2 regions of the Mesorhizobium sp. B2-1-8 genome follow, and region 2 is predicted to be linked to the other one. Evidence: riboswitches for the same ligand, from Rfam matches in the RefSeq annotation. Region 2 holds a riboswitch; the other holds the start of a gene.
What was found. A riboswitch is a leader RNA that binds a small molecule or an ion and turns the genes downstream of it on or off. The one in region 2 is predicted to bind S-adenosylmethionine.

Region 1: another riboswitch for S-adenosylmethionine. It lies ahead of metX (homoserine O-acetyltransferase MetX); the one in region 2 lies ahead of FJ970_RS30845 (O-succinylhomoserine sulfhydrylase).

The regions. Positions count from the first base shown of each region.
Region 1 covers NZ_CP083952.1:1,573,593-1,584,653, reverse strand. The annotation lists gene FJ970_RS07770 (DUF1348 family protein) at 1-29, opposite strand, end outside; gene FJ970_RS07765 (carboxymuconolactone decarboxylase family protein) at 91-642, opposite strand; gene FJ970_RS07760 (LysR family transcriptional regulator) at 744-1,649, shown strand; gene FJ970_RS07755 (lysophospholipid acyltransferase family protein) at 1,727-2,515, shown strand; gene FJ970_RS07750 (LysE family translocator) at 2,535-3,155, opposite strand; gene FJ970_RS07745 (aldo/keto reductase) at 3,250-4,197, opposite strand; gene FJ970_RS07740 (gamma-glutamylcyclotransferase) at 4,317-4,838, opposite strand; gene FJ970_RS07735 (DUF2125 domain-containing protein) at 4,973-5,971, shown strand; gene FJ970_RS07730 (sugar kinase) at 6,094-7,023, shown strand; gene FJ970_RS07725 (prephenate/arogenate dehydrogenase family protein) at 7,020-7,955, opposite strand; gene hisC (histidinol-phosphate transaminase) at 7,961-9,070, opposite strand; SAM riboswitch at 9,208-9,285, shown strand; gene metX (homoserine O-acetyltransferase MetX) at 9,405-10,574, shown strand; gene metW (methionine biosynthesis protein MetW) at 10,696-11,061, shown strand, end outside.
Region 2 covers NZ_CP083952.1:6,303,752-6,314,812, forward strand. The annotation lists gene mmsA (multiple monosaccharide ABC transporter ATP-binding protein) at 1-1,174, shown strand, start outside; gene mmsB (multiple monosaccharide ABC transporter permease) at 1,171-2,463, shown strand; gene araD1 (AraD1 family protein) at 2,666-3,658, shown strand; gene FJ970_RS30830 (hypothetical protein) at 3,838-4,161, shown strand; one part of gene FJ970_RS30835 (IS630 family transposase) at 4,174-4,781, opposite strand; one part of gene FJ970_RS30835 (IS630 family transposase) at 4,781-5,117, opposite strand; gene FJ970_RS30840 (2'-deoxycytidine 5'-triphosphate deaminase) at 5,290-6,384, opposite strand; SAM riboswitch at 6,463-6,540, shown strand; gene FJ970_RS30845 (O-succinylhomoserine sulfhydrylase) at 6,598-7,788, shown strand; gene FJ970_RS30850 (ceramide glucosyltransferase) at 7,807-8,826, opposite strand; gene FJ970_RS30855 (hypothetical protein) at 8,816-9,190, shown strand; gene apaG (Co2+/Mg2+ efflux protein ApaG) at 9,175-9,567, shown strand; gene FJ970_RS30865 (Hsp33 family molecular chaperone) at 9,643-10,674, opposite strand; gene argF (ornithine carbamoyltransferase) at 10,804-11,061, opposite strand, start outside.

The DNA.
Region 1 (11,061 bases), 1.6 Mb from region 2:
GGGGGAAGCGGCGGGCGGCTATCAGACATGGGATCTCCTCTGCGGCATGAAGGGTTGGGGCCGGCGGGCACCGCCGCCCCCTTTCCGGATTCAGGCAGCATCGCGCGCGGAAACAACCGGAAAATCGATCTCCGTCTGTGCAACCTCGTTGATATAGTTGGTCCAGACGTTCAGGGCGACATGCTGGACGATCTCGATGATCTCCCCGTCGTCATAGCCCGCGAGCCTGACAGCGGCGAGATCCTCTTGGCCGACATGCCCGCGGCTTTGCGCAACCCTGGCGGCAAAACGCACCGCCGCGGCTGCCTTGGGATCCGAGGAGCCGCCATGGCGGTTGGCGATCATCTCGGCATCGTCGAGCCTTGCAAGGTTTTTACCGAGATAGGTGTGGGCGGAAAGACAGTAGTTGCAGCCATTGATCTCAGCGATCGCCAGCGCGATGCGCTCGCGGGTCGGCGCTGGAAGCCGGCCCTTGGCCAAGGCTCCCATCATGCCGAGATAGCCTTCCAGCGCGGCCGGACTGTTGGCGACCATCCGAAACAGGTTCGGCACGACACCAAGCTGTTTTTCCACCGCCTGCAGCATGGGCTGCGAGGCGGCGGGAGCGGCTGCGATGGACGAAGGCGTGGCAATGCGGGGCATGAAGATCTCCTTGTTGAGGTACCACGCCCATATGCAGCCTTCCATGTTGCGGATGTAGATGCCATATTTGCAATCAACCCTTCCATTTTCTGGAAGAAATGATGGATCGTCTCGAAGCCATGTCCCTTTTCGTCGCGGCAGCGGAAGGCGGCAGCCTTTCCGCCGCCGCGCGCCGTTCGGACGTTCCGCTGGCAACGGTCAGCCGCAAGGTCTCCGAGCTGGAGCGCCACCTGAAGACACGCCTGTTGAACCGCTCGACGCGGCGGCTGACACTGACCGACGCGGGCCATGCCTATCTCGCTGCCTGCCGCCGCATTCTCGAAGAGGTCGGCGACGCCGAACGCACCGCCGGCGGCGAATACAGCGCCCCGACGGGAGAACTGATCATCACCGCGCCGATCGTCTTCGGCCGCCTTCACGTGTTGCCCGTTGTCACCGAGTTCCTCGCCGCCTTTCCCCTGGTGGATATCCGGCTCACGCTCGGTGACAGGATAAGCCAGTTGGCCGAGGACCATATCGACCTCGCCGTCCGCATCGGCAGGCTGCCGGATTCGCGCATGGTCGCCATCAGGGTCGGCTCGATCGGTCATGTCGTCTGCGCAAGCCCGGCCTATCTGGCCGCGCACGGCATTCCACGGATCCCGGGAGAGCTCGAGACACACAGATGCATCACCTTCGAGGGTCTTGGCTCGCTTGCCGCCTGGACCTTCACGGTGGACAAGGCTGATTTTGTCGTGCCGGTCCGCTCAAGGCTCCGGGTCAACACCGCCGAGGCGGCGATCGATGCGGCGATCGCCGGGGTCGGGTTGACCCGGGTGCTTTCCTACCAGATCGTCGCCGCCATACGATCAGGAACACTGCGCCCCGTGCTCGGGGATTTCGAACCCGAGCCTTGGCCGGTTAGCCTGGTGCATGCGGGCCAGGGCCGGCTGCCGGTGAAATTGCGCGCCTTCCTCGACTTCGCCGCCCCGCGCCTGAGGGAACGCCTGGCGCAGGCGACCTGGTAGAACGGGCAGCATCGCACCGTTTCCTTTTTCCCTGCGCTTGGTGTAACCAACGCACACTTCCTCACCGGACCTCCCCCATGCTCTATGTCAGATCGCTGGCGTTCAATTTCGTCTTCTACGTCAATCTGATCGTCCAGATGATCCTCTGGACCCCGTACTATTTCCTTTCGCCCCGTCACCGCGCCTGGTTCGTGCCGAAATTCTGGTCGCGCACCTCGATGTGGCTCTATGACAAGATCGCCGGCATAAAGAACGACATCACCGGACAGGAAAACCTGCCCGAGGGCTCCTTCATCCTGGCGCCCAAGCACCAATCGTTCTGGGACGCGATCGCCTTCTTCCCGTTCCTCCAGGACCCGCTTTACATCCTGAAGCGCGAGCTGACCTGGATCCCGTTCTTCGGCTGGTACATCTTGAAGATGCGCATGATCCCGGTTGATCGCGGCAGCCGCTCCAAGGCGCTGAAGGCCGTGGTCGCCGCGACCAGGGAAGAGATGGCGCGCAACCCGCGCCAGTTGATCATCTATCCCGAAGGCACGCGCCGGGCACCGGGCGACGAGCCGGCCTACAAATACGGCATCGTCGAAATCTACACGCAGCTTGGCGTTCCGGTCGTGCCGGTCGCCCATGTCGCCGGCCTCTATTGGCCGCGCCGCAAGTTCCTGCGCTATCCCGGGACCATCAAGGCACGCTTCCTGCCGCCCATACCGCCGGGTCTGGGCAAGGAAGAGTTCATGGCGCGGCTGATCGGCGAGACGGAAGCCGCCTGTGACCAGCTTCTCGTCGAGGCATCGCGGGCGCCCAACCCGCCGGCCCTGCCGCCAACGGCGATCAAGCGGCTTCGGGAGCTGGGCACGAAGGCCTGAAGGCTCTCCGGCCAGGCAATCAGCCGTAAACAGCCAGCACCGTGGTCAGCACCAGCGTCGCGGCAAAGACCAGATTGACTATCCGCGAGGCGACTGGCCTGCGTAGGAAGCGCGCGAACGCCGCACCGGCAAGAAGCCATGCGGCGTGGATGACAACGATCATCACCGCGAGAACGGTCAGTTTCGTCCCCAGCCCGAGGTCGACATCGCCTGACGAGGCACCCACGAACACGGCGGCGATCGCCACGTAGGCTTTCGGGTTGGCCACCGCGAGGAGAAAACCGGCCAGCCATGTCGGGCGCGACGCCTCGGCGGCACGTGCAGCCAATGGCGGCGCGGTGGCGATCTTGAAGGCGAGGTAGAGTATGTAGGCCGCGGACGCGACAACCAGCAATGGCGCCAGCTTCGGCATCGAAGCCAGCGCCGCCATGACCCCGGTCGCCACGACCAGCAGAACGGCGGTCGTGCCCAGGACAATGCCGCCGGCGTAGCGCAGCGAATCGCGCAGGCCGAAGGCAGCGCCGACGGCGGTGACGCTTATCGTCGCCGGCCCCGGGCTGCCCATGACGACGGTGGCGGCCAGCAACAGCGCAAGCAATTGGCGCCAAAGCTCCGGCTGCGAAACATGCGGTCCGGCCATCTGATCCTCGCCCTGCACCCCTGTGCGAAGGGACGGTATGGCAAGACATGAGGATCGTCTTGGACGTTCGTGGCGTCCCGCGTTACCGGCAGCCTCAGGCGCTGGCTCTGTCGAGTTCGGCCATGTCGTCCGCGCTCAACTTCAACGACACCGCCTTGATCAGGCTGTCCATCTGGCTCGGCTTGGTGGCGCTGGCGATCGGTGCGGTGACGCCCGGCCGCGCGATAACCCAGGCAAGCGCCACTTCCGCCTGCTTGGCCGAATGCCGGGCCGATATGGCGTCGAGCGCTGCCAGAATGCGCATGCCGCGTGGATTGAGATAGCTGCCGACATCCTCGCCACGCTCGCTCTGGCCGAGATCGGCTTCCGTTCGGTACTTGCCGCTGAGAAAACCCTTGGCCAGGCTGAAATAGGTGATGACGCCGATATCCTCGGCCACGCAGAGGTCGCGCAGCGGGCCATCGAAGGAAGAGCGGTCGTAAAGATTGTATTCCGGCTGCAGCACCTCATAGCGCGGCAGGCCGCGCAGGCTTGCCACGTCCAGTGCCGCGCGCAACTGGCCGGCATCGAGGTTCGAACAGCCGGCATGGCGGATCTTGCCCTTGGCGAGCAATTTCTCATAGGCGCCGAGCGTTTCCTCGTAGGGCGTGGTCGGATCCGGCCAGTGCGACAGATAGAGATCGATGAATTCGGTCCGCAGCCGCTTCAGCGATGCGTCGACGGCCTTTTCGATATAGGCGGCGGACAGGTCCTTGTGGCCCTGCCCCATGTCCGAGCCGACCTTGGTGACCACCACGACCTTGTCGCGGTTACCCCGATCCTTCATCCATTTGCCGATGATGGTTTCCGATTCGCCGCCTTTGTTGCCGGGGACCCAACGCGAATACGCATCGGCCGTATCGATGGCATTGAGGCCCGCGCCGACGAAGCGGTCGAGCAGGTCGAAAGAGGTTTTCTCGTCAGCGGTCCAGCCGAAGACATTGCCGCCCAGAACCAGCGGCGCGATGGAAAGGTCGGTGCGACCGAGACGGCGTTTCTGCAAGACTAATCTCCGTGGATTGGATCGGCGGACGGCGCCCGCAGGCTAGGGTTCGGAGCCTAAGCTAGGTCTTGCGGCATCGAGGTCAAAGGCCTGGCCGCCTTTTCCGCAGAGCCAGCGCTTCACAAGATCGCTATCCGGCGCGCCACATCCTCCAGCCAGTGGTCGCGGATATCGAGCGCTTCCAGATGCTTCAGCGTGCTCAACACATAGTCCTCATTGTTGCCGGATCGGCCGACCGCGCCGCGCACCACGGTCGCCGCATCCGCCGTATCCAGCGCACCGGCATATTGCTCATGCCTGCGGTCGACGATGTAGGCCACGGCCTCGACCGCACCGCCGCCGTCGAGACGAACCTTGAGCGTCCGCTCGAGATAGACGCTGGTGACAAGTTCGCGCTCGCGCAGGTAGGCGATGACCTCGTCGCGCAATTCGCCGGGCACTCGGAAGGCAAGGCCGACGCAGGAACCGCCATGGTCGAGGCCGAGCACCAGTCCCGGTCGCTGACGCGTGCCACGGTGCACGAAGGAATAGACGCAGAGCGAGCGGCGATAGCCATGCAGGTGGGCACGCCGTGTCTCGACATGCGCGAAACCCGGTCGCCAGATCAGCGAACCATAGCCGAACACCCAAAAATCGCCCATATCACCGCCCCTGATTGCAAAAAGAATGGCAACACCGCACCGGAAACCGGTGTTTTTTCCGCCCGTGTCCGTCTACCTAGTGTTCGGAATCGAGAATCCGTTCACACCATCCATGCGTTAATGAGAGCCAAAGCATGACGTCAAGTGACGAACGCCAACCGGGTAACCGTCGCCGCCTGTGGTGGCTTGCCGCGTTGATCCTCGTGCTATTCGCCCTTTACAGTGCCGGCTGGTTCTACCTGGCCAGCAGGGTCAGGACTGAAGCCGACAAGACGGTTGCCACGCTCAACAAGAGCGGTATCCAGGCCGGCTGCGCCAACCTCCAGGTCAGTGGCTATCCCCTGAGCTTTGCGGTCTCCTGCGACAACCTCGCCTATGAGGACGATGCCAAGAACATTGCCGCCTCGGCCGGTAGTTTCAATGCCACCGCCCAGATCGTCCAGCCCTTGTCGCCGGTTGCCAATCTGCGCGGTCCGCTCCGGACCTCCGTCCCGGGCATGATGCCGCTCTGGATCGACTGGGACAATCTGCAGGCCAACGTCAAACTGTGGTACCCGCTGCCGCGGCGTATAGCGCTGCAGGCCGAGGGCCTGTCGGGCCAGACCGACCCGGCCGACGACACCGATCCAGTCGAACTGTTCAGTGCCGGCAAGGCATCAGGCCAGTTGCAGCCGAATGGTGGGGATCTCGACTATGTCGGCAGCTTTGGCGATCTCGAGATCGATTCCGACGCGATCGGCGGGCGCGTGCTGCCGGCGCTCGATGCCAGCGGCGACGTGACACTGAAGAACGGCGTCGCATTGGTCGGCACGCAGGTGAAAAGCCTGCGTGGCCAAAAGATCGAAATCCGCAACCTCGATCTGTCGTCGGGGACCGCGCGTGTCACCGTTTCCGGCCCGCTTTCGGTCGATGCCGAGGGCCTGGTCGATGCCGATCTGATGATCAGGATCAAGGATCCCAAGGCCGTGGCATCTATCCTTGCCGGCGCCATACCCGAGCAGAAGAATGCGATTGAGCAGGGTTTTGGCGCCTTGGCCCTGCTCGGCAGCGAACCGGCGATGCCGCTGAAAGTGGTCAAGGGCAAGGCCTCGCTCGGCTTCATCCCGCTGGGCAAGATCAAGCCGGTGCAATAGAGCATGATCCCGAAAAGTGGGAACCCGTTTTCGCGGACAAACGGTTTCCGTTTGTCCAGAGATCATGCTCCAACAAAGAGATTGATCGGGATGACGAAACGTCATCCCGATCAAGTCGCGCCATGGCAAGACCCGTGAGGCTCCTGAGTGTCGGGGCGCTGACGCTGGATACGATCCTGCGTGTCGATACATTGCCCAACCATCAGGGAAAATTCATCGCCTCCGACGGCGTCCAGATCGCCTCGGGCATGGCCACGAGCGCTGCCTGTGCCGCGCACCGTCTCGGCGCCGAGGTATCGCTATGGGCGAGCGCCGGCGACGATCCGGTCGGCGATCAACTGATTGCGGGAATAGAGGCCGAGGGTGTCGATTGCAGCCATGTGCGCCGCGTCGGCGGCGCGCGCTCGGCACTGGCCTCGATCCTGGTCGATGCGCATGGCGAGCGTATCATCGTGCCGTTCTACGACACGCGCGCGCAGGCTGATCCCGAGGCTTTGCCGTTCACCGACGTTACGGCATTCGACGCCGTGCTGGCCGACGTGCGCTGGCCGGGTGCCGCAGCACTAGCCCTGAAGGCAGCGCGAGCCGCTGGCCGTCCGGCGATCCTCGATGCCGATACCGCGCCGCTGGCGGTGCTGGAGCAATTGTTGCCGCTGGCCTCGCACATCGTCGCCTCCGAGCCGGCGGTCCGTATCATATGCGGCCACGCGCTGGATATGGAGAGCGCTTGCACGGACCTCGCCTCGCGTACCGACGCGTTCGTTGCGGTTACCGGCGGCGCGGCCGGTACCTGGTGGTTCGATCGAAGCGCCGGATCATCCCGCCATGTCGAGGCCCCGAGGATCAAGGCGGTCGACACGCTGGCCGCCGGCGATGTCTTTCATGGCGCCTTTGCCGTCGGGCTGGCGGAAGCCATGCCGGTCGAGCAGGCCTTGCGTTTCGCAAGTGCGGCCGCCGCGCTCAAATGCCTGCGCTTCGGCGGCAGGCTGGGCGCGCCGGATCGGGCCGAGACGCTCGCCATGATGGCAGCGACCTGGCCTGAAACGGCTTAGCTCTTTGCCGGATGCTCGACCGCCTGGCGGCCAAAGTCGGGCACGTCGATATCCTGGCCGGCCTCGATGATCGAGCGGCGCACGGCGCGGGTGCGGGTGAACAGGTCGAAGAGCTTGTCCCCATCGCCCCAGCGGATCGCGCGCTGCAGGAACGCCAGGTCTTCGGAGAAGCGCGCCAGCATTTCGAGGATGGCGTCCTTGTTGTGCAGGCACACGTCCCGCCACATGGTCGGATCGGATGCGGCCAGACGCGTGAAGTCGCGAAAACCGGAGGCGGAATATTTGATCACTTCCGTCTTGGTCACCGACTCCAAATCGTCGGCGGTGCCGACGATATTGTAGGCGATGATGTGCGGCAGATGCGAGACGATGGCGAGCGTCATGTCGTGATGCTGCGGGTCCATCGTGTCGATGTTGGCGCCGCAGCGGCGCCAGAATTCCGACAGCCGTTCCAGCGCTTCCGGATCGGTGCCCGGCACCGGCGTGAAAATGCACCAGCGATTGTCGAACAGATCGGCGAAGCCGGCGTCCGGGCCGGATTTTTCGGTGCCCGCCAGCGGATGGCCGGGAATGAAATGCACGCCATCAGGCACATGCGGCTGCATCTGCGCGATGACCGAGGCCTTGGTCGAACCGACATCGGTGAGGATCGCCCCTTTTTTCAGCGCCGGCGCGATTTCCTGCGCCACCGCGCCGGACGAACCGACCGGCACCGAGACGATGATCAGATCGGCATCACGCACCGCTTCCCTGGCATCCGTGGTGTAGAAATCGCCGAGGCCGAGTTCCTCGGCTCGCTTGAGCGTGGCCGCGCTGCGGGTCGAGATGGCGACATGGCGAGCCAAACCCTCGCGGCGGATGACGCGGGCGAGCGACGAGCCGATCAGGCCAATGCCGACCAGCGCGATCTTTTCGAACATCGGTGATGTCATGGCTTCTAGCTTTTCAGAAATGTCGTGAGCGCGGCGACAACGCCGCGATTGGCCTCTTCGGTGCCGACGGTCATGCGCAGCGCGTTGGGAAAGCCGTAGCCTGAAACGCGCCGCAGAATATAGCCGCGCGCGGTCAAATACTCATCAGCAGCCGCTGCGGAATGCTTTTGGTCGTCGGGAAAATGGATGAGCAGGAAATTGCCGACGCTGGGTGTCACGCGCAGCCCGAGCCCGGTCATCTCCTGGCTCAGCCAGGTGAGCCAGGTCTCGTTATGCGCCACGCTGCGCTCGACATGGGCGCGGTCGCGGATCGCGGCGATGCCGGCCTCGATCGCCGTCGCATTGACGTTGAAGGGCCCGCGTACGCGGTTGATCGCGTCGACGATGTGCATCGGACCATACATCCAGCCGATGCGCGCGCCGCCAAGGCCGATCTTGGAGAAGGTGCGGGTCATCACCACGTTCTCGGCGCTGCCAACAAGTTCTATGCCGGCTTCATAGTCGTTGCGGCGGACATATTCGGCATAGGCCGCGTCGAGCACCAGAAGCACGTTTTTCGGCAGTCCGGCATGCAGACGACGCACCTCCTGGAACGGCACATAGGTGCCTGTCGGGTTGTTGGGATTGGCCAGGAACACGATTTTCGTGCGCGGCGTCACGGCTGCCAGCATCGCATCGATGTCGGCGCGCTCGTCGGTCTCCTTGACCACGACCGGCGTGGCGCCTGCCGACTGGATGTAGATCTTGTAGACCATGAAGGCGTGTTCGGTGAACATGGCCTCGTCGCCCGGTGCGAGATAGGTCTGCGCCAGCAGGCCGAGGATCTCGTCGGAACCGTTCGAGCAGATGATGTTCTGCGCGTTGAGGCCATGCACCTCGGCGATCGCCTCGCGCAACCGCCTGGCGGTGCCGTCGGGATAGATGTCGAGTTTGCCGGCGACTTCGCGCGCGGCCTCGATCGCCTTCGGCGAGGGCCCCAGCGGATTCTCATTCGACGACAGCTTGTAGACCTTGGCGACACCGGCGGGCGCCGTGCTCTTGCCGGGCACGTAGGCGTCTATGTCCATGATGCCCGCGCGCGGGGTTGGACGTGCCTGATCCGGTGTCTGGTTCATGTCTTGCAAAATCCGTCAAAAATGCCTCCATCGGGAAGCCGCTGCGGAAATACAAGCCGCGGCACGCAATGTCGAGAGGCGGCAGTGGTGCCGGCGGCCGCCATTGACGGCGAGGCGGACGGGTTCTAGAAGGACGGTGACAGTTCCGTGGTGATTTGGCCGGTCGGCTTGCAGCCACGTTAAACAATTCGCTAAAGGGCCGTTTGCGTGACGTAACCGGCTTTGCGAAGGCAATGCCGGTTTTTTGTTGTCCGCGACCGGCCGGACGAACGCATCGGCGGCGCGGAGATCGGCAGCGATTTCCGCAAAAGCACGGTGCAGCAAGAGAGACGTGATGGCTGCTCTGCGTGCAGGAAAGACCAACAACGAGGCCGACCAACCGTCGAGCCCGGTGTTGCGTTTCGGGCCCGACAAGCCGCTCAAGCTCGATGCCGGCACGCTGCTGTCGCCATTCCAGATCGCCTACCAGACCTATGGCACGCTGAACGACGCCCGTTCCAATGCCATCCTCGTCTGCCATGCGCTGACTGGCGACCAGCATGTCGCCAGCACCAATCCGGTGACCGGCAAGCCGGGCTGGTGGGAAGTGCTGATCGGCCCCGGCAAGATCATCGATACCAGCCGTTTCTTCGTCATCTGCTCCAACGTCATCGGCGGCTGTCTTGGTTCCACCGGGCCGGCCTCGACCAATCCCGCCACGGGAAAGCCCTATGGGCTCGACCTTCCGGTGATCACCATCCGCGACATGGTGCGTGCGCAGCACATGCTGGTCGACCATTTCGGCATCGAGAAGCTGTTCTGCGTGCTGGGCGGTTCGATGGGCGGCATGCAGGTGCTGCAATGGGCGTCGAGCTATCCCGAGCGGGTGTTCTCGGCACTGCCGATCGCCACCGGCGCGCGCCATTCGTCACAGAACATCGCCTTCCATGAGGTCGGGCGGCAAGCCGTGATGGCCGATCCGGACTGGCACGGCGGCAAATATTTCGAGCATGGCAAGCGCCCGGAAAAGGGGTTGGCGGTGGCGCGCATGGCCGCCCACATCACCTATCTGTCGGAGGCCGCCCTGCACCGCAAATTCGGCCGCAACCTGCAGGACCGCGAAGCGCTGACCTTCGGCTTCGATGCCGATTTCCAGATCGAGAGCTATCTGCGCCACCAGGGCATGACCTTCGTCGACCGTTTCGACGCCAACTCCTACCTCTACATGACCCGGTCGATGGATTATTTCGACCTTGCCGCCGACCATGGCGGCCGGCTGGCGGACGCCTTTGCCGGCACCAAAACCCGCTTCTGCCTGGTGTCCTTCACGTCGGACTGGCTGTTTCCGACCGAAGAGAGCCGCTCGATCGTGCACGCGCTCAACGCCGCCGGCGCCTCGGTGTCCTTCGTCGAGATCGAGACCGATCGCGGCCACGACGCCTTCCTGCTGGACGAGCCGGAACTGTTTGCCGCCATCAACGGCTTCATCGGCTCGGCCGCGCGCGCCAGGGGGCTCGGCGCATGACCCCGAAAAGTTGCAGACTTTTCGGACCAAGGTCATGCGCCAAACAGAAAGGCGAAGCCATGACCCCGAAAAGTTGCAGACTTTTCGGACCACGGTCATGCGTGAAACAGGAGGCGAAGCCATGAGCGTCAACGGCAGCCAGCGCGTCGACCTCGAGGTCATCGCCAATCTCATCCCGCCGCAATCGCGCGTGCTCGACGTCGGCTCCGGCGACGGCTCGCTGCTCGAATTGCTGCAGGAGACCAAGCAGGTCGACGGCCGCGGGCTCGAGTTGTCGCAGCGCGGCGTCAATGAATGTGTGGCGCGCGGGCTCTCGGTCATACAGGGCGATGCCGACAAGGATCTCGAATTCTATCCCGACAAGGGTTTCGACTTCGTCGTCCTGTCGCAGACCCTGCAGGCCACCCGCAATCCCAAACTGGTGCTCGACGAACTGCTCAGGATCGGCAACCGGGCGATCGTGTCCTTCCCCAATTTCGGCCATTGG
Region 2 (11,061 bases):
CGAGGCGCGCACGTCCGAGCTTTTGAAGAAAGTCGGTCTCAGGGAAGACCCCAAGACGCTGATCACCAATATCGGCGTCGGCAAGCAGCAGCTGGTCGAGATCGCCAAGGCGCTCAGCAAGGAAGTCAAGCTCCTGATCCTCGACGAGCCGACGGCATCGCTCAGTGAGAAGGACAGCCAGGCGCTGCTCGATCTTTTGCTTGAGTTCAAGCGGCAGGGCATGACCTCGATCCTGATCTCCCACAAGCTCAACGAGGTGAACCGCGTCGCCGACAAGGTGACGGTGATCCGCGACGGGCGCACGATCGAGACATTGCCGCGGAAGGAGATCAGCGAGGACCGGATCATCACCTCCATGGTCGGCCGGTCTCTCGACGATCGCTACCCGCCGCGCGAGCCTGATATCGGCGACGTCATTTTCGAGGTCAAGGACTGGTCCGTCTACCACCCGATCCATGCCGAACGGCAAGTGATCAAGAGCATCGACCTCAAGGTGCGCAAGGGCGAAGTTGTCGGCATCGCCGGGCTGATGGGCGCCGGCCGCACCGAATTCGCCATGAGCCTGTTCGGTCGCTCCTATGGCCGGCACATCAGCGGGGAGGTGCTGCTCAACGGCAAGCCCGCAGACCTTTCGACAGTGGGCAAGGCAGTGCAGAACGGCATCGCCTACGTCACCGAAGACCGCAAAACCTATGGGCTGAACCTCATTGACCACATCAAGCACAATGTGACGCTGGCCAACCTCGCCGGCGTTTCCAATGGCGGCGTCATCGACGATATGCGCGAAATGAGCGTCGCCAACGACTATCGCAAAAAGACCAATATCCGTGCATCCAGCGTCTATCAGCTGACCGGCAATCTCTCGGGCGGCAACCAACAGAAGGTGGTGCTGTCGAAATGGCTGTTCGCCGACCCGGAGGTTCTGATCCTCGACGAGCCGACGCGCGGCATTGACGTCGGTGCCAAGTACGAAATCTATACAATCATCGCTCGCCTCGCCGCCGAGGGCAAGGCGATCATCGTCATCTCATCGGAAATGCCGGAACTGCTCGGCATCTCCGACAGAATATATGTCATGAACGAAGGACGCATGGTCGGCGAGATGGCGGCAAGCGACGCCAGCCAGGAAAAAATCATGCGCGCCATTGTTCGCGGAGAAGGAAAAGCATCATGAGCACAGACAGCGCTCCCGCGCCGCAAAGCGGCACCGCCGAGGACGTCAAGCAGGGTCCTCGCATCGCCGTCTCGGCGCTGACGACGAACCTGCGCGAATACGGCCTGATCATCGCGCTGATCGTCATCATGCTGTTCTTCCAGTACACGACGTCGGGAACGCTGTTCAAACCGGTCAACCTCAGCAACCTGGTGCAGCAGAACTCGTTCATCATCGTGATGGCGCTCGGCATGCTGCTGGTCATCGTCGCCGGCTATATCGATCTCAGCGTAGGATCGGTCGCCGGCTTCATCGGCGCACTTGCCGCCATGATGATGGTCATCTGGCCGCTCGGCATGTTCAGCAACCCACTGGTGGTCTCGATCGTCTGCCTGGTCGTCGGCGGGTTGATCGGTGGGGCCCAAGGCTACTGGATCGCCTATCACCGCATACCAAGCTTCATCGTGACGCTCGCCGGCATGCTGATCTTCCGCGGCATCTGCCAGGCGCTGCTTGGCGGCGGCTCCTCGGTCGGTCCGCTTCCCGACAGTTTCAAGGCGCTGAGTTCCGGCTTCATCCCGGACGTGATCGGCCCGCTGACGCTGATCCCACCGACGGTGAATGCCGCCGGCAAGACCATTGTCGGCAGCGGGCTCACGCTGCACATGACCACGATCGTGCTGGGCGTGGTCGCGGTGCTCGCCTACGCCTATTTCGGCTTCAGGGGGCGGCGCAAGCGCGAACGCCACGGTTATGAGGCCGAGCCTTTCACGCTGTTCGTCATCAAGACCCTGGTAGGCAGCGCGCTGGCGCTGTTCCTGGTCTTCCAGTTCGCGACCTATCGGGGCCTGCCGATCGTGCTCCTGGTGATGGGCGTGTTGATTTCATTGTTCGTCTTCGTCACCAAGCGCATGACCATCGGCCGCCGCATCTATGCCATGGGTGGCAACGCCAAGGCGGCGCAACTGTCTGGCATCAACACCGAACGGCTGACGCTCCTGGTGTTCGTCAATATGGGCGTGCTGTCGGCACTCGGCGGCCTCATCATCGCCGCGCGTCTCGGCCAGGCCGTGCCGGCCGCGGGCCTCGGCAGCGAGCTCGACGTGATCGCGGCCGTCTTCATTGGCGGCGCCTCGGCGATGGGCGGCGTCGGCCAGGTCATCGGCGCGGTGGTCGGCGGCTTCATCATGGGCGTGATGAACAACGGCATGTCGATCATGGGGGTCAATGTCGACTGGCAGCAGGTGGTCAAGGGACTGGTCCTGCTCGGGGCCGTCATCTTCGACGTCTACAACAAGAACAAGGCTTAAGGGCTGGGGGCGAGGACTAGGAGGCATACGGGTTCTAGATCGCGAAGCTGCCGGCGGCCCGTCGGCACCAGAAGTCCGGGGAAGGACCAGGCTCGCGAACGCAATCCGGACGAAGCGTTTCAACCGTGGCGCGTTTCCGCGCCGCGCCGGTCAGGGTTTGCCCATTGGCAGCCGGATACAGATAAATGAGAGAGGACTGATCATGCTGATCTCGCAGATTCTCGACGACGCCGAGACGATCCGTGTCGTTGCCCGCAGCGGCGGGAAGACCCGGATCATCAACGGCGCGCGCAGCGTCTATTCGCTGGCGATGGAGGCCGCCCGCACCGGCGTCGGCCTGGCCGCCCTGATCGAACGCAAGGGACTTGGCGAGACGATCGATCTGGACGCCGCCTATAAGAGGGGGCGCCTCCTGTCGCCGATCAATCACCCCGACCCGGCGCATCTGCATCTGACCGGCACGGGGCTGACGCATCTCGGGTCGGCCGCGACGCGCGATTCCATGCACAAGAAGCTCAGCACCGACGGCGAGGAGCAACTCACCGATTCCATGAAGATGTTCCGCATGGGGCTGGAAGGCGGCAAGCCCGCGAAAGGCCAGGTCGGCGTGCAGCCGGAATGGTTCTATAAGGGCAACGGCACCATGGCGGTCGCGCCTGGCGCGGCGCTCATGTCGCCGGCCTTCGCCAAGGACGCCGGCGAAGAACCGGAGGTCGCCGGGATCTACGTCATCGGCGATGACGGCGCGCCATTCCGCGTCGGCTTCACGCTATCGAACGAATTCTCGGACCATGTGACCGAGCGCGTGAACTATCTGTTCCTTGCCCACTCCAAGCTGCGCAATGCCTCGTTCGGGCCGGAGATCCTGATCGGCGACCTGCCTTCGGACATCCGCGGCACGTCGCGCATCGTGCGCGACGGCAAGACATTGTGGGAGAAGCCGTTCCTGTCGGGCGAAGCGAACATGTCGCACACCATCGCCAATCTCGAGCACCACCACTTCAAATATTCGGCGTTCCGCCAGCCGGGCGACGTACATGTGCATATGTTCGGCACCGCGACGCTGTCCTTCGCCGACGGCATCAATACCGAGGCCGGCGACGTGTTCGAGATCGAGGCAGGGGATTTTGGACTGCCGCTGCGCAACCCGCTGGAAATCGAAAAGCCGGTGAAGGTGGCGGTGAAGGCGCTGTGACGCGCCAGACATCAGGACGTCGTCGATGGTCCCATGACAGGCTTTGACATATGGTCTTGAGGTATGTGCCAGGCGCCGTACGAAGCCTTGGCTTCGTGCTCTTGCTCGCGCACGCGTCGTCCGTGGCTTATGGAGCCGCGCAGTGCAGTCCCAAATCCTATGGCGAAGCACTCGGGCTTATGAAGAACCGGCTTCTGACGTCCGGTTACTCAAGTCCTCAGGTCGAATTTCTGATGCAAAACGCTGACCAGCGAATGTCCACGCTTGGCGGTGCGAAACTGAACGAGGCGGCCAAGCCATGCGGGATAGACTCAGCCCGAGCCCATGTCCTCGGCTGCCTGGACAAAGTCCTGTTCCCCTTGGAAGGATCAAAGGCTTCGCTTGACGCTGCAAGGCAGACACGCATCTGGGGTAAAACGCAACTCGCACGGCGCGAACTGCTGTTCATCGGCAGCTTCAATGCGTGTCTCGGCACTGCGAGAAAGCGCATGTTTCACGGCTAGAGCGGGATGAGATTAGTTTCGGTCATATCCGGAGTTTTCGAAGTAGTGTGAGCATTCTGTCGGTGTGATGCGGTTGAGAATTTGGCCGATCGCGTCGCAAACGGTTTGGACGGTGCGGCTTGCTGCCTTTCTCAGCCAGTGCTTGAGTTTTGAAAAGAGCTGTTCGATCGGATTAAGATCGGGCGAGTATTTCGGCAGGAAGAAGAGCCTGGCGCCGGCGGCGCGTATGGCGCGGCGCACCGCCTTGCCTTTGTGCGAGCCGAGATTGTCCATGATGACGATGTCGCCCGGCTGGAGGGTCGGAGCGAGAACCTTCTCGACATAGAGAAGAAATCTCTCGCCGTTGATAGGTCCGTCGATCAGCCAGGGCGCCTCGACGCGATCGTGGCGCAGCGCGGCCAGGAAGGTCATGGTCTTCCAGTGGCCATGCGGCACTTTGGCCTTGATGCGCTGTCCAACCGGCGCCCAGCCCCTTAGCGGCGACATGTTGGTCTTGGTCCAGGTCTCGTCGATGAAGACCAGTCGCGTCGGATCAATCCGGTCCCGATACTTCGTCCACTGCATGCGCCGTCGCGCGATATCGGGACGATCCTGTTCGACGGCGATCAGCGTCTTTTTTTGTGACTGAGCTTCTCGGCATGCACGAACTCCCACACCGAACGGTAGTCGACCCTCAGGCCACGCTCGCCAAGTTCGGCCACAAGCCCGCGCAAGGTGAAGTCCCTGTCGTGACAGCGTTCGATCAGCCAGTCGCGCCACGCTCCCGAGAGCTTCTTCGGTTTGTAGCCGCCGACCTGGCGAGGCGCAGCACTGCCAGTCTCTTCGACGCGCTTAAGCCACGCGATGGCCGCGCTGTAGCTGACGCCAAATCGAGCCGCCGCCGCGCGTCGCGAGAGCCCTTCCGTCTTGACCGCGGCTACAACCCGCTCGCGAAGGTCCATCGAATAGGCTGCCATCCATGCTGGCCTCCTCCCAGCATGCATGTTGAATCAGAACTGCGATGATTTGGGAATCTCACGACTCTTATAAATCTCATCCCGCTCTAGAATAGTCAAACGTCAAACGGATGCTGAACTCGTCGGGCTGGAGAGGTCGGCTAAAGCTCTGCATGGCCTCATGGCGTCAGGATCAGCGCGCGGCGCGGAAATGCTTGGACAGCTTCAGGCCTTGCGCCTGGTAGTTGGAGCCCAGGTCGGTTCCGTAGAGCGCCTGCGGCCGCTTCAGCATGTGCTCGTAGACCAGCCGGCCGACGATCTGGCCATGATCGAGGATGAACGGGACTTCGTGGCTGCGCACTTCGAGCACCGCCCGGCTGCCGGTGCCGCCGGCCGCCGAATGGCCGAACCCCGGATCGAAAAACCCGGCATAGTGGACACGGAACTCGCCGACCAGCGGATCGAAGGGCGTCATCTCGGCGGCGTATAGCGGCGGCACATGCACCGCCTCCTGGCTGACGAGGATGTAGAACTCGTCTGGATCGAGCACCAGTTCGCCTGCGCCGCTCTTGTGGATCGGCTCCCAGAAGTCGACGACATCCTGGGCGGCGCGCTTGTCGACATCGACGAGGCCAGTGTGGTGCTTGCCGCGATAGCCGACCAGCCCATCCTTGTCGCCGTTGAGATCGATCGACAGCGCGATGCCGCCGCCCGAAATGTTCGGCGGCTCGGTGGCGACCAGCATCTCGGCGCGGTGCAATTCATGCAGTTCGGCTTCCGAAAGCAGCGCGTTGCCGGTTCGAAAACGGATTTGAGACAGGCGCGAACCGGTGCGCGCAATGATCGGGAAGGTGCGCGGGCTGACTTCGAGATAGAGCGGACCCTGATAGCCAGCGGCGATCTTGTCGAACTCATGGCCCCGGTCGGTCATGACGCGGGTGAAGATGTCGAGCCGACCAGTCGAGCTCTTCGGATTGGCCGAGGCCGAAATGCCAGCCGGCAGGGCCAGGCTCTCGAGCAGCGGCACAATATAGACGCAGCCGGTTTCGAGAACCGCGCCTTCGGTCAGACTGATCTCGTGCAGCTGCAGCCGATCGAGCTTTTCCGAGACCTTGTGGTTGGGACCGGGCAGGAACGAGGCCCGCACCCGCCAGGCCTTTTCACCCAATCTGAGATCAAGACTGGCCGGCTGGATCTGATCGGCATCGAGCGCACGCGGCGATTTCAGCGCGCCGGACTGGAACAGCGCCGAAATGTCCTGATCGGGAAGAATGCCTGTCTGCCGCAAAGTCTGGCTCCTGGGCCTTTGATACAAACCTCTTAATGAAGCCGGCAATTGACGCAAGCGTGGCGCGGGTCTAAAGGGTCGTTATCCCGTGGTGATTTGGCCGGTCGGCTTGCAGCCACGTTAAACAAGTCGCTAAAGGACCGTCGGGCCGCAAGGCCGTATGGACCGGTTGCGACTTTTTCGCGGCCGGTTTTTTTGTGTTTGGATAGGACGATGACGAGCAAGACGCGCAATTGGAAGCCTCAAACCGCACTCGTGCATGGCGGAACCCTGCGTTCCGGCTTCGGCGAAACCTCCGAGGCGATGTACCTGACCCAAGGCTATGTCTACAAGACCGCCGAGGCGGCGGAAGCCCGCTTCAAGGGCGAAGAGCCTGGCTTCATCTATTCGCGTTACGCCAACCCGACCGTCGACATGTTCGAAAAGCGCATGTGCGCTCTCGAAGGCGCCGAGGACGCGCGCGCCACGGCGTCGGGCATGGCTGCGGTGACGGCGGCCCTTCTGTGCAGCGTCAAGGCCGGCGACCATATCGTGGCGGCGCGCGCGCTGTTCGGTTCCTGCCGCTGGGTGGTCGAGACGCTGGCGCCGCGCTATGGCATCGAGGCGACTTTGGTCGACGGCACCGATATCGCGAACTGGGAAAAGGCGGTCAGGCCGAACACCAAGCTGTTCTTCCTGGAAAGCCCCACCAACCCGACGCTGGAAGTCGTCGACATCGCCGCCGTCGCTTCGCTTGCCAATTCGATCGGCGCGAGGCTTGTCGTCGACAATGTCTTCGCCACGCCGCTACAGCAGAAGCCGTTGCAGCTTGGTGCGCACATCGTCGTCTACTCGGCCACCAAGCACATCGACGGCCAGGGTCGCTGCCTGGGCGGCGTCATCCTGTCGGACAAGAAGTGGATCGACGAAAATCTGCACGACTACTTCCGCCACACCGGCCCCAGCCTGTCGCCGTTCAATGCCTGGACCTTGCTGAAGGGCCTCGAGACGCTGCCGCTGCGCGTGCGCCAGCAGACGGAAAGTGCCGGCAGGATCGCCGACTTCCTGGCCGAGCAGCCGCAGATCGCCCGCGTCATCTATCCTGGCCGGGCCGACCACCCGCAGGCCACCATCGTCAAGAAGCAGATGTCGGGCGGCTCGACGCTGATCTGCCTTGACGTCAAGGGCGGCAAGCCGGCGGCCTTCGCCCTGCAGAACGCCCTCGACATCGTGCTGATCTCGAACAATCTTGGCGATGCCAAGAGCCTGATCACCCATCCGGCGACGACGACGCACAAGAACCTGAGCGACGAGGCCCGCGCCGAACTGGGCATCGGGCCTGGCACGCTCAGGCTGTCTGTCGGCCTGGAGGACGCCGACGACCTGCTGGAAGACATCGCGCAGGCGCTGAAGGCCGCCAAATAGGCTGTTTAGGGGCGTCGATCAGGCGCGTGACGGCGTCTCCTCCAGTTCGGCTGTCTTGGTGCGGATGGTCATGGCGTTGCCGCGCCAGTCGACGGCGCCGCCGAGCCAGCCGCGCGCCCAGATGAACGGGAGCATCACGTCGCGCGCGATCATCGCCGCGACCATGCGCGGCGACAGGTGCCAGCCCTTGGACAAGGCCAGCGCGCACTCCGGAAGGTAGAAGGCCGCCAAGACGGCAATCGCGGTTGCCCAGAGGCTGACGCCCGCGCTCGCCGCCGCAACCAGCGCAAGCGCGAGAGGAACCGCCGCGCCAGTCAGGATTTCGGGCGCGAAGAACAGCGGGAAGGTGACGCGGCGTAGGCGCGCCCAGCGGGCCTGGCGCGACCAGATCTCGCCAAGCGTGCGCTGGCCGAGCGGCTGCTCGAAGGGCGCCGCAACGAGATTGACGCGCAGGCCGAGGCCGTTGACCAGCTTGGTCGCGGCGGCGTCCTCGGCGATCTCGGCGGCCAGCGCGCGAATGCCGCCATTTGCGTCCAGCATCGGCTTGTTCCACAGCATGCTCTTGCCCTGGGCAAAGCCGAGGCCGAGCGCCTCGCCGGCATACTGCCAGCGGGCCTGCAATGTGTTGAGGAAGGCGCATTCGACATCGGCCCAGAAACCCTCTGGTCGCGAGCCGATCGGCGTCGAGCAGACAAGGCCGGTGTCGGGCCGCCATGCCGCCATCATGTGCTCGACATAGTCCCTCGGCATCAAGACGTTGGAATCGGCAAGGATGACCCAGTCATGGCGCGCCGCTTCCCAGCCCTTGACGCAATTGTTGAGCTTTGGATTGGCGCTGACACGGTCGTCACCGATCAGCAGCCGGGCCGGCACCTCGGGAAACCGGGCAATCGCCCTGTTTATCAGTTTGACCACCGGGTCGTCGGTATGGGCGACGCAGAAAATCAGTTCGTAGCGTGGCCAGTCGAGCGCGAGGGCGCGCTCCAGCGTCTCATGCGTGAACGGCTCGACGCCACGCGACGGGACGATGATCGACACCGGTTGCGACTTGCCAGCCGGCGGGGCGATCGTGCCGCGCCGTTTCAGCTGTGAGGCGGCGAGCGAAATGCTGGCGGCGTTTGAAAGGATGAGTGCGGTCGAAAGCGAGGCGGCTATGAAGGTGAGTTCCATCGAGATCTGGTCACTCCCCGCGGCCCGCACCGTGGCCGTTTTCAACAGTTCGACAGAGCGCCGAGTCGCCCGGTTCGTGCACACCACCATTGTCGTGTGTCACTTAAATGACATTCTTTGCCGGCACCTGCGGATCAAGGTGGGGCGCGACAAGACGCGCACGTTGACCTGCTCACCGGGAGCGCCGAAAATCGTCGGATTGTTTTGGAGCCGCTCATGTACCGCGCCGTGACGCGCAACATCGAAGTGCAGGTCAGGCCGTTCTATCTCGAGGACCGTTCGGATCCCTCGGAGAACCGCTATGTCTGGGGCTATCAGATAACGATCGACAACCAGTCGGACGAGTTCGTGCAGTTGTTGTCGCGCTACTGGCACATCACCGATGGTGCCGGCCGGGTCGAGGAAGTGCGCGGCCCGGGCGTTGTCGGCGACCAGCCCGAACTCAATCCCGGCGACAGCTATCAATACACGTCCGGCTGCCCGCTCTCGACCCCGTCCGGGATCATGGTCGGGCGCTACACGATGCGCAACAAGCGCGGCGAGACGTTCGACATCGCCATCCCCGCCTTTTCGCTCGATCTGCCGGGGACACGGCGAACGGTGAACTGAGCACCGAAGGTGGCGCTGCCCCTCATCCGCCCTTCGGGCACCTTCTCCCCGTTCACGGGGAGAAGGAAAGATACCTCACTGAGCCGCAAATTCCGCCGGATCGAAATCGTACTGCGTAGAACAGAACTCGCAGGCGACATGGATGCCGCCATCCTCGGTGCTGTCCTTGATCTCCTGCGCGGAGAAGCCCTCGAGGATGCCACGGATCTTGTCCCGGGAGCATGAGCACTGGTCGGTGACGGGAACGCCTCCGAAGACGCGCACGCCATGCTCGTGGAACAAGCGGTAGAGCAGCCGCTCGGCGCCGATGGTCGGGTCGATCAATTCGGTCGGCTCGATGGTGCCGAGCAAGGCCAGCAACTCCTGCCAGGAATTGTCCGTGGGATCATGGATCTCCTCGCGCGGATCGCCATCCCCGCCCGGCAGATCCGGGATGCGCATGCGCTCGGAGGCCTGCGGCAGGAACTGCGCCAGGATACCGCCGGCGCGCCACTGCTCGCGCGCGCCGCCGACACCGGGCGTCAGCAGCTTGGCGACAGAGAGCCTGATATCCGTCGGGATCTGTTCCGACTGGCGGAAATAGGTGCGGGCCGCATCTTCCAGCGTCTCGCCATCGAGCTGGACGATGCCCTGATAGCGCTGCGTATGGGCGCCCTGGTCGATGGTCAGCGCCAGCACGCCGCTGCCAAGCAGCGTTTGCTGCGAGGTCTCTCCGGCCGCAATCAGGGCCTCCAGCCGGTCGGCGTCGAAACGTGCATAGGCGCGCAGCGCCGACGGCGTGGAAAAATCCGCGACCAGCATGTCGACAGGCCCGTCGGTACGGGTCTGCAGAATGAACTTGCCTTCGAACTTGAGCGAGGTGCCGAGCAGCACCGTCAGCACACAGGCTTCCGCCAGCAGGCGGGCGACCGGCTCGGGATAGTCGTGGCGGCCAAGGATGGCGTCGAGCATCGGCCCGAGCTGCACCGTGCGGCCACGCACGTCGAGCGGACCGACCTCGAAGGGAACGACGTGATCGTCGCCGGCGTAGCCGAACTCGCCGAGTTTGGGGTGATGTTCAGTCACTTGATGGCTTTCCAACATGACAAGGCTCCAGGGCGCGGCCATGCGGCCCTGGTGGGCACATGCGTCCAAACGCGCTTGATTTGCGTGATGCGGCGCAGATAGGCATCGCGCCCCCGCGGATCAAGCGCCTGGGCATTTCAAGCGCCCAGACACGTCATGCGCTCAGACACATCAAGCACCGAGGCACCAGGCAAGCACGGCCTTCTGGGCGTGGAGCCGGTTCTCGGCCTCGTCGAACACCACCGAATGCGGCCCGTCGATGACCTCGTCGGTCACCTCCTCGCCGCGATGCGCCGGCAGGCAATGCATGAACAGGGCGTCGGGCTTCGCCCTGGCCATCAGCGCTGCGTTGACCTGGTAGGGCGAGAAGACATTGTGGCCGCGGGCACGGTGTTCCTGGCCCATCGACACCCAGCAGTCGGTGACGAT